Regions from separate parts of the Streptomyces sp. NPDC097619 genome, predicted to be linked through region 1. Evidence: riboswitches for the same ligand, from Rfam matches in the RefSeq annotation. Region 1 holds a riboswitch; each other region holds the start of a gene.

What was found. Region 1 has a riboswitch for cobalamin ahead of metE (5-methyltetrahydropteroyltriglutamate--homocysteine S-methyltransferase). Riboswitches for the same ligand answer to the same signal wherever they lie in the genome.
Region 2: another riboswitch for cobalamin. It lies ahead of ABTZ17_RS30040 (prenyltransferase/squalene oxidase repeat-containing protein); the one in region 1 lies ahead of metE (5-methyltetrahydropteroyltriglutamate--homocysteine S-methyltransferase).
Region 3: another riboswitch for cobalamin. It lies ahead of ABTZ17_RS06500 (ribonucleoside-diphosphate reductase subunit alpha); the one in region 1 lies ahead of metE (5-methyltetrahydropteroyltriglutamate--homocysteine S-methyltransferase).
Region 4: another riboswitch for cobalamin. It lies ahead of ABTZ17_RS15320 (CoA-acylating methylmalonate-semialdehyde dehydrogenase); the one in region 1 lies ahead of metE (5-methyltetrahydropteroyltriglutamate--homocysteine S-methyltransferase).

What each region holds. Positions count from the first base shown of each region.
Region 1 covers NZ_JBEOSD010000126.1:2,752-6,237, reverse strand. Annotated here, with positions in the region: partial or broken gene ABTZ17_RS27440 (helix-turn-helix domain-containing protein) at 234-779, shown strand; cobalamin riboswitch at 863-1,099, shown strand; gene metE (5-methyltetrahydropteroyltriglutamate--homocysteine S-methyltransferase) at 1,277-3,486, shown strand, end outside.
Region 2 covers NZ_JBEOSD010000153.1:11,738-15,223, forward strand. Annotated here, with positions in the region: gene ABTZ17_RS30035 (prenyltransferase/squalene oxidase repeat-containing protein) at 1-1,186, opposite strand, end outside; cobalamin riboswitch at 1,511-1,641, shown strand; gene ABTZ17_RS30040 (prenyltransferase/squalene oxidase repeat-containing protein) at 1,750-3,171, shown strand; gene ABTZ17_RS30045 (DUF4430 domain-containing protein) at 3,254-3,486, opposite strand, start outside.
Region 3 covers NZ_JBEOSD010000015.1:4,537-8,022, forward strand. Annotated here, with positions in the region: gene ABTZ17_RS06500 (ribonucleoside-diphosphate reductase subunit alpha) at 1-2,132, opposite strand, end outside; cobalamin riboswitch at 2,293-2,415, opposite strand; gene ABTZ17_RS06505 (YbdD/YjiX family protein) at 2,570-2,764, opposite strand; gene ABTZ17_RS06510 (carbon starvation CstA family protein) at 2,764-3,486, opposite strand, start outside.
Region 4 covers NZ_JBEOSD010000045.1:44,870-48,355, forward strand. Annotated here, with positions in the region: gene ABTZ17_RS15310 (hypothetical protein) at 1-314, shown strand, start outside; gene ABTZ17_RS15315 (3-hydroxybutyrate dehydrogenase) at 453-1,214, shown strand; cobalamin riboswitch at 1,410-1,580, shown strand; gene ABTZ17_RS15320 (CoA-acylating methylmalonate-semialdehyde dehydrogenase) at 1,810-3,309, shown strand; gene ABTZ17_RS15325 (acyl-CoA dehydrogenase family protein) at 3,306-3,486, shown strand, end outside.

The sequences.
Region 1 (3,486 bases):
CCTCCAGTACTGCGCACGATGTTCACACCGAGGGTACAAGCGGAATTCCCCGAGCTCACCCACGCTGCGCCCCCGGATCGAAAACCCCCGGTCCGAGGGGCGGACCGGTCGAGCCGCCCGATCCCGGGGCGTACCTTGTTGCATGGTTGTTGCACCTGCACCATGCATGCGAGAGGAACCGGAAGTGGGGCATGCCCGTTGCCTTCCGTCCCCGCGCCATCCGCAAGCATGGCGTGCTTCAAGCCGTTTTCGGGGTCGGATTCGAAACGGTCTGCCACCGTCTGTCCACCCTCCAGCGCACCGGGCTGCGCGGCGTCCCCTTCTCCTTCCTGCGGGCCGACCGCGCCGGCAACATCTCCAAACGGCAGTCCGCCACCGACTTCCACTTCTCCCGGCTCGGCGGCACCTGCCCCCTGTGGACCGTCTACGGGGCCTTCTCCGCGCCCGGCCGGATCCTCACCCAGGTCGCCGAGATGCCCGACGGCAAGAAGTACTTCTGGATCGCCCGCACCGTCACCCGCGGCGGATACGGCCACCACGCCCCCCGCGCCGACTTCGCCGTGGCCCTGGGCTGCGAACTCCGACACGCCGCCCACCTGGTCTACGCGGACGGCATCGCCCTGGACGACCCCCGGGCCCGCACCCCCATCGGACTCGGCTGCCGCATCTGCGAACGGCAGGACTGCGCCCAGCGGGCCCGGCCCCCGGCCGGCGGCAGCCTCGCCGTCGACCCCGACCGCCGCACCCACATCCCCTACCCCGTGGTCCGCGAGCCCTGACCCCGAGGGCCCGCCACCCCTGGTTGTCTCATTTCCGCATCCGGATCGTGGACAACGCTCGCCTCGGGGCCGTCCGGCGTCCTAGGGTGACGAACGCAGCTGGTTCGCCCCGTCCGCCAGGCGGGATGCGTCGCAAGAGGGAACCCGGTGGGAATCCGGGACTGCCCCGCAGCGGTGAGCGGGAACGACCGCCGTCATACGCACTGGGACCGGAGAAACGGTCCTGGGAAGCGACGGCCAGTAGGTGCCCGCCGGCAGGAGTACGAATGCCGGCAGGCGTGCCCGCGAGTCCGAAGACCTGCCCGTTGCCCGTACGCGGACGATTCCGCGCACGGTTCTCCCGGTGACCTCGTGGGCGGGTCGGCGTGCTTTCAGGCGGGTGGTGCTCCCGTCGCGTACCCCTGTGGCGCGACCGGACGACCCGCCCGTTCCGGCACCCCTTTCGCGCTCCCGGTCGGCACCGGGTCCATGGAGACATGCTCGCGAAGGAGAGTTCCGTGACCACCGAGTCCGCAGCCGCGGCAGCCCGCGCCACCGTCCATGGCTACCCCCGACAGGGTGCCGACCGTGAGTTGAAGAAGGCGATCGAGGGCTACTGGAAGGGCGGGGTCACCGCCGACGACCTGCGCCGGACCGCAGCCGATCTCCGCCGCACGAACTGGCAGGAACTGACCGCGGCCGGTATCGACGAGGTACCGACCGGCGACTTCTCGTACTACGACCACGTCCTGGACACCAGCGTCATGGTCGGCGCCGTCCCCGCCCGGCACCGCGAGGCGGTGGCCGCGGACGCCCTCGACGGGTACTTCGCCATGGCCCGCGGCAACCGCGACGTGGCGCCGCTGGAGATGACCAAGTGGTTCGACACGAACTACCACTACCTGGTCCCCGAACTGGGCCCCGACACCGTCTTCACCGCGAACTCCGCCAAGCAGGTGGCCGAGTTCAAGGAGGCCCTCGCCCTCGGGCACACCGCCCGACCCGTCCTCGTCGGCCCGGTGACCTACCTGCTGCTGGCCAAGCCCGCCCCCGGCGTCGACCCCGCCTTCGAACCACTGACCCTGCTGGACCGGCTGCTCCCCGTCTACGCCGAGGTCCTCGCCGACCTCCGCGCCGCCGGCGCCGACTGGGTCCAGCTCGACGAGCCCGCCCTGGTCCAGGACCGCACCCCGGCCGAACTCAACGCCGCCACCCGCACCTACCGCGAGCTCGGCGCCCTGACCGACCGCCCCAAGCTGCTGGTCGCCTCCTACTTCGACCGCCTCGGCGACGCCCTGCCGATCCTGGCCGCCGCCCCCGTGGAGGGCCTGGCCCTGGACTTCACCGGCGCCGCCGCCGCGAACCTCGACGCCCTCGCCGCCGCCGGCGGTCTGCCGGGCAAGCGCCTGGTCGCCGGTGTCGTCAACGGCCGCAACATCTGGATCAACGACCACCAGAAGTCCCTGACCACCCTCGCCATCCTCCTCGGCCTGGCCGACCGCGTGGACGTCGCCTCCTCCTGCTCCCTGCTGCACGTCCCCCTCGACGCCGCCGCCGAACGCGACATCGACCCCCAGATCCGCCGCTGGCTGGCCTTCGCCCGCCAGAAGGCCGCCGAGATCTCCACCCTCGCCCGCGGCCTCGCCCAGGGCACCGACACCATCAGCGCCGAACTCGCCGCCAACCGCGCCGACCTGGCCTCCCGGAGCGGCTCCGCCATCACCCGCGACCCGGCGGTCCGGGCCCGCACCGCCGCCGTCACCGCCGCCGACGGCCGCCGCTCCCAGCCCTACGACCAGAGGACCGCGGCCCAGCGTGCCCACCTCGGCCTGCCCGTGCTGCCCACCACCACCATCGGCTCCTTCCCGCAGACCGACGAGCTGCGCGTGGCCCGCGCCGACCTGCGGGCCGGACGCATCGACGCCGCCGGCTACGAGGAGCGGATCGAGAACGAGATCCGCGAGGTCATCTCCTTCCAGGAGAAGACCGGCATCGACGTCCTCGTGCACGGCGAACCCGAACGCAACGACATGGTGCAGTACTTCGCCGAACAGCTCACCGGCTACGTCGCCACCCAGGAGGGCTGGGTCCAGTCCTACGGCACCCGCTACGTCCGCCCGCCGGTCCTGGCCGGCGACATCTCCCGCCCGGACCCGATGACGGTCCGCTGGACCACCTTCGCCCAGGCCCAGACCACCAAGCCGGTCAAGGGCATGCTGACCGGCCCGGTCACCATGCTCGCCTGGTCCTTCGTCCGCGACGACCAGCCCCTCGGCGAGACCGCCCGCCAGGTGGCCCTCGCCCTCCGCGACGAGGTGAACGACCTCGAAGCCGCCGGCACCTCCGTCATCCAGGTCGACGAGCCCGCCCTCCGCGAAACCCTGCCGCTGCGCGCCGCCGACCACGCGGAGTACCTGGCCTGGGCCACCGAGGCCTTCCGCCTCAGCACCAGCGGGGTCCGGCCGGACACCCAGATCCACACCCACATGTGCTACGCCGAGTTCGGCGACATCGTCCAGGCCATCGACGACCTCGACGCCGACGTCATCAGCCTGGAGGCCACCCGCTCCCACATGCAGGTCGCCGGCGAACTCGCCGCGCACGGCTACCCCCGCGAGGCCGGACCGGGCGTCTGGGACATCCACTCCCCGCGCGTCCCCGGCACCGAGGAGGCCGCCACCCTGCTCCGCAAGGGCCTGGAGGCCATCCCGGCCGAACGGCTCTGGGT
Region 2 (3,486 bases), on a different contig from region 1:
CGCTGCCGCACCAGTCGCCGCGGCGGATGAGCATGCTGGTGAACCCGCCGTCCTCGCACTGGAGGTCGGTGAGGCGGGTGACGGCGGGGGCGGGCGGGGTGATCCCGCCGCCGAGCAGGGCGATCACCGCCAGGGCCTGGCCGTCGGCCTGCCCGGAGGTGGTGGGGAAATCGCCCCGGACGGTGCAGCCGGGCAGGGGCTGCGGGGCCTCGGATCCGCTGGGGCAGACGCTCGCCGCCAGATCGCCGAGGAGGTCGTGGCCGCCGGTCCTGCGGGGGTCGGCACCGGTGGCGCGGGCCACCAGGGCGAGCCGGGCGGCGGCCGCGGGTTCGGGTGCGGCGGTCTTCCCGGCCGGGTAGGCGTAGGCGTCGGTCTGCTCGGGCCGGGCCAGGAAGCGGGCGACCTTCGCGGCGGCCGGGCTCTTGTGGTCGACGGCGGCGAGGGCGAGGGCGGCCTCGGCGGTGAGCAGGTGGACCGGGCCGCCGCCGGCCGGATCGACGACCCGTTCGCCGTCGGTGAGCTGCGTGCCCAGCCAGCGGGTGGCGGCGGGCAGGTCCACGGAGCCGGGCGGCACGGTGGGCCCGGGGCTCTGGCTGGGCCTCGGCTTCGGGGAGGCCCCGCCGCCCGCGCGGACCTGGTCGGGGGTGAACTTCGGCTGCCCGTTGGTGCCGCCGATGTCGGTGGCCCCGTACACCCAGGCGTCCACGTCGCCGTGCTTCGGGGTGCGGGCCATGGCGCCGAGGGGGCTGTACGTCCACTTCTTCGCGCCGGGCGCGGCGGTCCAGTACGACCAGTAGGCGGAGGCGGGCGGGGTCAGCCGGCAGGCTTCCGTCCGCGGGGTCGGGTACCGCTTCCCGGAGTCGAAGGTGGCGAGGCCGATCCGGCAGATGAACCCGGGGCCGTCGTGGACGGTGCCCTCGGTGGTGAACCCGCCCTCGTGGAGGAGTTCGTAGCCGGTGGTGGGGGTGGCGTCGCAGCCCCGCTCGACCTTCCCGCCGAAGGGGCCGAAGTCGACGGCGACGACGGCGCCGGTGGTGGCGGTGCACTTCTTGAGGGGGTCGGCCCCGGCGGGGGTGACAAGCGCGACGGCCGCCCCGCCGAGCAGGGCCAGGACAGCCGTCAACGTGACCAGGCGGCGTACCGGTCCCGTGCCCTCGTGCCCGTGCGGCCGCTGTCGGCTCTCCACCCGCAGTCCCCTCGTCCGTGCCGGGGGGACGTACGGGTGCGTGGCGATGCGCCCCGTGCGGGCGGGCCGCAGGGGGCGGGGGGCGACCACGCCGTAGTCCGCGACGGCGTTCTTCGTTCGGTGACACGGCCACAGGTGATCCGGCTCGCCCGGGACGGTGCCGGGCCTACGGTTGCGGGTCAGCGCCGGAATTCGACCGGCTTCCCCTGGGGCTGAGTGCTGTTCAGCGGACATCGAACACGCAGCCGTCGGGGCCGTCAAGGTGGGCTGCGTCTCATCGACGGCACCGGGAAGGAGCCCCGCGCCCCGACACCTGGCGGACCCTTGATCGCTGGGGTAGCGTCCGGGGCGCCCATGGGGGAACCCGGTGAGAATCCGGGGCTGACGCGCAACGGTGTGGAGCGGCCGCGAAGGTCGCGCCGAGCCCGAATGCCCGTGTGGTGACGCACCACCAGGAAGCCGTACCACGCGTTCCGGACGGCGGCCCCGAACCCGGTCCCGTCGCCGTGCGGCGCGCTCCGGGGCCCGGGTCGGCCGGCGTCCGCCGATTCCAGGAGCAGGCCATGATCCGTTCCCGTACCCCTCGCCGGCTCACGCTCGCGGCCCCCGCGGCCCTCGGCGCCCTCGCTCTGACCGTCCTCACCGTGACGCCCTCGGCGGCCACCTCGACCCCGGCACAGATCGCCACGTCGAAGACGAACGGTGTGACGTACCTCAAGTCCCTCCAGGCCGCCGATGGTTCGTACGCGGGCTCGGGGCTGTCCAACGAGTGGGCGTTCAGCGCGTTCGCGGCGGCCGGGACGGCCGTCGTCGACGTCTACCCGGGCGGTGACACCACGAAGAACGCCCGCACCGTCTACCGCAACCTGCTGGGAACGGCGGGCTGGCCCTCGGCCGCCCCGGTGGTCACCGACTACGAGCGGGGGGTGCTCAACGCGTACGCGGCGGGCATCGACCCGGCCCGGGTCTCCGCCTCCCGCAACCTGATCGCGCACGTGTACTCCTTCTGGCAGACCGCCGAGCCCGGCTACTTCGGTCCGTCCGCCAACTTCAACGGCACCGTGTTCGCCGCCCTCGCCCTGGGCGGCGCGAAGACCCAGGCCGGCGGCGCGCGCGTGCCGCAGGCCCTCACCGACGCGCTGGTGGCGCGGATCCGCGCCAACCAGCACAACGACGGCGGCTGGCAGTACGGCAAGGCGGAGGGCAACCCGACGGCACTGGCCGCGGCGAGCGACATCGACATGACGGGCGCCGGTCTGGCCGCGCTGTGCGCCTCCGGGGTGCCCGCCACCGACGCGGACGTGGTCCAGGCGAAGAACTTCCTCAAGAGCAAGCTGGTCTCGGGCTCCGGGGCCTTCAACTCGATGTACGGGGTGAACACCAGCTCCAACGGCTGGGCCGTCGCCGGTCTGAACGCCTGCGGGATCAACGCCCAGGGCACGGACTTCACCACGGTCGCCGGAAAGACCCCGATCGACTTCCTCCTGGCCAACCAGTACAACCCGGCGGGCGGGTTCAAGTACAAGCCCGCCGACACCGCCCCGTCCGCGTACGCCTCCCTCGACGCGCTGCGGGCCGTGGCGGTCGGCGGCTTCACCTCCGCCCCGCCGGTCCCGGTCACGGCCGGAGCCCCGCAGTGGGTGGCCCAGTCCTCGTTCACCGCGGGCACGGCCACCAAGCTGGCGCTGAGCGTGGACGACGGCGCGGGCAACCTGAAGGTGTGCGCGGTGTCCGTCACCCCGACCGGGACGACCACCACCCTCGGGGACGTGCTGACGGCGGCGACCACGGCGGCCGCCCCCGCCGGCTGCGTCACCAGCGTCACCCCCGCGTCGGGCACCGGGACCGTCACCGCGGTCAACGGCAAGGCCAACAGCGGCTCGAACACCTGGAAGGTGAGCGTGGACGGGTCCGCCTTCGCCGGGGCCACCCGCGGCAAGGTGATCACCGTGGGCGACACCATCGCCCTGCGCTGGGGCGCCTGAGCCGGTGCGGGCGGGGGCCCGGACGCCCCCGCCCGCGAGCCGGGCCGTGGCCGCGACCGCGCCCGCGCCCGCGCCCGCGCGACTAGAAGGAGGTCCAGGTGAAGGACACCCGGTCGCCCGCCTCCAGCTCGAACTGGCAGCCGCCCACCGGGGTCGGGGTGCCGTTCACCTCGATGCTCCAGTAGGCGGACCCGCCGCCGCTGACGTTCTTGATGGTGTCGACGGAGAAGTCGTCGAACGAGGCGTACCAGGTGCCGTCCCAGGTGAAGCCCTTCTTGCGGGCGGCGTCGTCGAGGGCGGCGGTCGGGGTGGGCA
Region 3 (3,486 bases), on a different contig from region 1:
TCCGCCGCCATGTCGATGAGGCCGCGCTGCGGGATCTCCCACGCGGTGCGGTACAGGGTGCGGGTCTCCTCGGGGATCCAGCCGAAGCCCTGGACGGAGCCGGAGGACTCGCGCAGGGCCTCGCGGGTCTGCGCGTCCCACACGCCGAGCTTCTTGAGCTCCTCGACCAGGTAGCCGTTGACCTGGAGGAACTCGCCGCTGAGGGTCTCGCGCTTGAACAGGTTGGACACCTGCGGCTCGATGCACTCGTACACGCCCGCGATGGAGGCGATGGTGGCGGTCGGGGCGATGGCCAGCAGCAGGGAGTTGCGCAGGCCGCCGCCGGCGATCCGGGTGCGCAGGGCGGCCCAGCGCTCCGGCCAGTTCAGGTCCACGCCGTAGTGGTCGGGGTGCAGCACGCCCTGGGCGGTACGGGTCTCCTCCCAGGCGGGGACGGGACCGTGGCGCTCGGCGAGGTCGGCGGAGGCCTCGTAGGCGGCGAGCATGATGCGCTCGGCGATCCGGGTGGAGAGGGCGCGGGCCTCCTCCGAGTCGAAGGGCAGCCGCAGCTTGAAGAAGACGTCCTGGAGGCCCATCGCGCCCAGGCCCACCGGGCGCCACTTGGCGTTGGAGCGGCCGGCCTGCTCGGTCGGGTAGAAGTTGATGTCCACCACGCGGTCGAGGAAGGTCACGGCGGTGCGGACGGTCTCGTCCAGGCGCTCCCAGTCGATGCCGTCGGGGAACTCGGGGGAGACGAAGGCGCCCAGGTTGACGGAGCCGAGGTTGCAGACCGCGGTCTCGCCGTCGTCGGTGACCTCGATGATCTCGGTGCAGAGGTTCGAGGAGTGCACCACGCGGCCGGGCAGCGCGGTCTGGTTGGCGGTGCGGTTGGAGGCGTCCTTGAAGGTCATCCAGCCGTTGCCGGTCTGCGCGAGGGTGCGCATCATGCGGCCGTACAGGTCCCGGGCGGGCATGGTCTTGCGGGCCAGGCCCGCGGCCTCGGCCTTGACGTAGGCGGCGTCGAACTCGGCCCCGTACAGGTCCACCAGCTCGGGGACGTCCGAGGGGGAGAACAGCGACCACTCGGCGTCGGCGTTCACGCGGCGCATGAACTCGTCGGGGATCCAGTGGGCCAGGTTCAGGTTGTGGGTGCGGCGGGCGTCCTCGCCGGTGTTGTCGCGGAGCTCCAGGAACTCCTCGATGTCGGCGTGCCAGGTCTCCAGGTAGACGGCGGCGGCGCCCTTGCGGCGGCCGCCCTGGTTCACGGCGGCCACGGAGGCGTCGAGGGTCTTCAGGAACGGCACGATGCCGTTGGAGTGGCCGTTGGTGCCCCGGATCAGGGAACCGCGGGCGCGGACGCGGGAGTAGGACAGGCCGATGCCGCCGGCGTGCTTGGAGAGGCGGGCCACCTGGTGGTAGCGGCCGTAGATGGAGTCCAGCTCGTCCAGCGGGGAGTCCAGCAGGTAGCAGGAGGACATCTGCGGGTGCCGGGTGCCGGAGTTGAACAGGGTGGGGGAGGAGGGCAGGTAGTCCAGGCGGCTCATCAGCCGGTACAGGGAGGCCACTTCCTCCACCGCGCGCAGGCTGTCGTCCTCGGCGAGGCCGCAGGCCACGCGCAGCATGAAGTGCTGCGGGGTCTCGATGACCTGCCGGGTGATGGGGTGGCGCAGCAGGTAGCGGCTGTGCAGGGTGCGCAGGCCGAAGAAGCCGAAGCGGTCGTCCGCGCCGTCCGCGAGGGCGAGGTCCACCAGGGCGTCCAGGCGGACGGCGTGGGTGCGGACGAACTCGACGGTGCGGTCGGCGATCAGGCCCTCGCGGTGGCCGGTCTCGACGGAGGCGGAGAAGGAGACGGCGCCCTGTCCGGCGGCCTCCTCGGCCACGGCGAGCGTGAGCAGCCGGGCGGCGAGCCGGGAGTACTCCGGGTCCTCGGAGATCAGGCCCGCGGCGGCCTCGGTGGCCAGGCCCCGCAGCTCGGCCTCGTCCGCGTCGGCGCTGCGGCCGCGCAGGGCGGCGGCGGCGACCCGTCCGGGGTCGGTGTCGGGCAGGTCCGCGGTGAGGGCGGTCAGCGTGCGCAGCAGCGCGGCACCGGGTCCCTCGGCGGCGGTCTCGGGCTGGTCGGACGCGGCGCGCGGTGCGGAAGGCGCGATGGTCACGTGGGGGCTCTCCCTGCCTCGGCCCGGTGGCCGCGGCGGAGGGATTGCGAGCGCGCGTGCGGGAAGGGCGACGCGGGGCCGGGACAGGCCGGCCCGTGTCTCCGCACGGCGTCCGCAGGCCCAACCGCGAGGCCCGGACGTGTCGTCTCCCGGATCGGACGACCCGGGCAGGCTGTCGGCAGGTCCTCGGACTCACGATGTACGGATGGGTACATCTCACACCGTTGCGGGACAGTTCCGGATTCTCACCGGATTCCCCTGCGGCGACAGCGAGGGAAAGCATACATGTGGGGGCCCCTTGGTGAGGGACCCCCTAGATGTTGTGTCGCCCGATACGCGGAGTCTTCAACTCCTGTCTCTCCGCACAGGGATTTCCGGTTCCGGACAGGCCGCAGGGCCCCGCTGTGAGACCGGCGGGGCCCTGCGTGCGGGGCTCCTCAGCAGCAGCGGAAGCCCTCGCGCGGGTCGGCTTCCCGGGAGTCCGTACGGGCCCGCTCGAAGGCCCGCCGGGTCATGACCTCCGCCGTCGGGTCGTGGCCGCGGGCGTGGGCCACGTAGCGGTCGTAGGCCGCCTCCCCGGAGAACTCGCGGACGTAGAACCTGATGCGGCCGAGGGCCCGGCGCGCGTCCATCAGGAGACCGGCTCCCGGACCCGGCCGTCGTCGCCGGAGCCGTCCCGGGCGGCAGCGGCGGCCAGCTCGGCCTTCTCCTCCGCGGTCGCGAACAATCCGGCCGGGGCGACGAGCTTCGACTCGGTGTACGGGACCTCGTGGAGGGTGACGGTGGCCGGGCGGCGGACCGCCCGCACGCACACCCGGGCGGCGTCCACCAGGACGACGACGATGAGCACGGCGAAGAGGGCGGAGAGCACGCCGTCCACGGTGGCGTTCGTCACCACGGTGTGCATCTCGTCCATGGTCTTGGCGGGGGCCAGGACCTCGCCGGAGTCGATGCCCTGCTGGAACTTGTCCCGCTGGGCGAAGAAGCCCACCCGCGGGTCCTCGGAGAACACCTTCTGCCAGCTCGCCGTCAGGGTCACGGTGGCGTCCCAGACCAGTGGCACGCCCGTCACCCAGGCCCACTTCAGCCGGCCCGACTTCACCAGCAGCGTGGTGCAGACGGCCAGGGCCACCGCGGCGAGCAGCTGGTTCGCGATCCCGAAGAGCGGGAAGAGCTGGTTGATGCCGCCCAGCGGGTCCTTCACGCCGACCCAGAGGAAGTAGCCCCAGGCGCCGACGACCACGGCGCTGGTGATCCACACGCCCGGCTTCCAGCTGATCTGCTTGAAGGGCTTGATGACGTTGCCCAGGGTGTCCTGGAGCATGAACCGCCCGACCCGGGTGCCCGCGTCGAG
Region 4 (3,486 bases), on a different contig from region 1:
TCGCGGACCGGCTGTCCTCCAACTTCTTCGACGGCGTGGCCCTGGTGGCCCTGGACCGGCCCTCCGGACCGGCCGAGCTGACCGGTGCGCTCGGCGCGCTGCCGGGCATGCCCTTCCTGCCCTGCGGCTGCACCGATCCGCTCTCCTGGCTCGCCGAGCGGGACATGCTCCTCGTCCTCGACGGCACCGAGGAACTGACTCCCGAAGGGCTGGACTGGCTCGGCCTGTTACTGGGGTCCGCGCCCGGCGTCCGGGTCCTCGCGGCCGGCCGGCACCCCCTGGGGCTGCCCCGGGAGCGCGTCCACCGCATGTAGGGCGCCGGCGGCCCGGGAACCGGAAGGCCACGGGGCCGGGGTGCCGTGCGGGCATGGGCGCCACCGCCACCCCCCGGGCACCAGGTGTGGTGCTCGGAGCCATGGGCAGGGCACGGGGGCGTGCCTAACGTTCCCGCCATGACGAACCACAACCGGCCGGAGCCGATCGGCCGCACCGCCCTGGTCACCGGCGGGGGCAGCGGCATCGGGCTGGCCTGCGCCCGCGCCCTGGCCGCCGCCGGGGCCACCGTGCACATCGTCGACCGCAACGCCGTCGCGGCGAAGGAGGCCGCCGCGGAGACCGGGGGTCACGCCCACGTCGTGGACCTCGCCGATCCGACGGCCGTGGCCGGACTGCCCGCCGCCGTGGACATCCTCGTCAACAGTGCCGGGCTCCAACACGTGGCCCCCGTCGAGGAGTTCCCACCGGAGCGGTTCGAGCTGATCCAGCGGGTGATGGTGACGGCCCCGTTCCTGCTGGTGCGGCACTGCCTGCCGCACATGTACGCCCGGGGCTGGGGGCGGGTGGTGAACATCTCCAGTGTGCACGGGCTGCGGGCCAGCCCCTACAAGTCGGCCTACGTGGCGGCCAAGCACGGGCTGGAGGGGCTCAGCAAGGTGGTGGCCCTCGAAGGCGCCGCGCACGGGGTGACCAGCAACTGCGTCAGCCCCGGATACGTGCGCACGCCCCTGGTGGAGGGTCAGATCGCCGCGCAGGCGGCCGTGCACGGCATTCCCCCCGACCGGGTCGCGGCCGAGGTGCTGCTGGACCGGACGGCCATCAAGCGGCTGATCGAACCGGAGGAGGTGGCCGCCGTCGCGCTGTGGCTGTGCGGCCCCGACACCGGCTTCCTCTCGGGAGCCTCGATACCGGTGGACGGGGGCTGGACCGCCCGCTGACCGGGCCCGCTCCCCCACGCGGCCGCACCCCGGCCCGTACGGCGCCCCGTCCTCCGCCCGCGCGGAGGGCGGGGCGCCGTCCATCCGTCGGGCGGTCGGGCGGGGCACCGGGGCGGCCGGTCGGTCATCGGACGGTCTGCGCGACGCGGCTCACGCCGGGCGGCCCTGGACTTACTAGGACGTCCAACTATATGTTCGTGGCACAAGGTCCGCGGTGCAGGGAAGCCGGTGTGAATCCGGCACGGTCCCGCCACTGTGACCGGGGAGTGTGCCGCCGTCCCCACGCCACTGGCGAAGTCTGCCGGGAAGGCGGGCGGCACGCGGGGATCCGGGAGTCAGGATACCGGCCGCGGAACGTTCCGTGTTGTCCACGAGGATGGAGCAGACACGCATGGCACCGGTCCGTACCCACGACCCTGGTGATCCGGCGAAGCGAACGACGGCGCCCCGCGCGTCCGCGTAGCTCCGCGACGGCCTGGCGCTCCGCCGCCGCCGTCGCTGTCCCACGGCCCGCCCCCGCGCACCCACCCACCCGGTGCGGGCGCCGGTGTGCCGTGCCATCCCCGGATCCGACCTGACGAGAGAGCAGGCAACCATGGTCCGTGAACTCACCCACTTCATCGGCGGAAAGCACACCACCGGCACCTCCGGGCTGTTCGCCGACGTCCACGACCCCAACACCGGCGCCGTCCAGGCCCGCGTCCCGCTGGCCGGACGCGCCGACACCGAGGCCGCCATCGCCGACGCCGAGGCGGCGCAGGTCGACTGGGCGCGCTGGAACCCGCAGCGGCGGGCCCGCGTGCTGCTGCGCTTCCTCCAGCTCGTCGAGGGCGAGCGCGAGGCGCTGGCCCGACTGCTGTCCGCCGAGCACGGCAAGACCGTGGCCGACGCCCACGGCGATCTCCAACGCGGCCTGGAGGTGGTGGAGTTCGCGGCGGGGATCCCGCACCTGCTGAAGGGGGAGTTCACCGACAACGCCGGTACCGGCATCGACGTGCACTCCCTGCGCAGCCCCCTCGGGGTGGTCGCGGGCATCACCCCCTTCAACTTCCCCGCGATGATCCCGCTCTGGCAGGCGGCCCCCGCCCTGGCCTGCGGGAACTCCTTCATCCTCAAGCCCTCCGAACGGGACCCGTCGGTGCCGCTGCGGCTCGCGGAGCTCTTCCTCGAAGCGGGGCTGCCGCCGGGCGTGCTCAACGTGGTCAACGGCGGCAAGGAGGCCGTGGACACCCTGCTGGAGGACCCCCGGGTCCAGGCCCTCGGATTCGTCGGCTCCACGCCGATCGCCGCGCACATCTACGCCACCGCCGCCGCGCACGGCAAGCGCGCCCAGTGCTTCGGCGGCGCCAAGAACCACATGATCGTGATGCCGGACGCCGATCTCGACCAGGCCGTGGACGCCCTCCTCGGCGCCGGATACGGCTCTGCGGGGGAACGCTGCATGGCCATCTCGGTGGCCGTGCCCGTCGGGGAGGAGACCGCCGACCGGCTGGTCGCCGCCCTCAAGGAACGGATCGCCGGCCTGCGGATCGGCCGCTCCGACGACCCCGAGGCCGACTTCGGCCCCCTGGTGAGCCGGGACGCCCTGGACCGGGTCCGCCGCTACGTGGACATCGGCGTCGGCGAGGGTGCCGAACTCGTCGTGGACGGACGGGACTTCTCCCTGCCCGGACACGAGAACGGGTACTTCACCGGAGCCACCCTCTTCGACCGGGTCTCCTCCCGCATGCGCGTCTACCGCGAGGAGATCTTCGGCCCCGTGCTGTGCGTGGTACGGGCCGCGAACTTCGAGGAGGCGCTGCGGCTGCCCAGCGAGCACCCCTTCGGCAACGGCGTGGCGATCTTCACCCGGGACGGGGACACCGCCCGCGAGTTCACCCGGCGCGTCAACACCGGCATGGTCGGCGTGAACGTGCCCATCCCGGTGCCGGTGGCCTACCACACCTTCGGCGGCTGGAAGCGGTCCGGTTTCGGCGACCTGAACCAGCACGGCCCGGACTCGGTGCGCTTCTACACCCGGACCAAGACCGTCACCACGCGCTGGCCCTCCGGGGTCAAGGAGGGCGCGTCCTTCACGATCCCCACGATGGGATGAGCGCCGTGAGCAGCACCCTCACCGAGGACCAGCTCGCCCTCGCCGAGGTCACCCTCGACTTCGCACAGGAGCGGTTGGCCCCCTACGCCGTCACCTGGGACCGCACCAAGCACTTCCCCGTGGACACCCTCCGGGAGGCGGCCGCGCTCGGGCTCGGCGGCGTGTACGTCCGCGAGG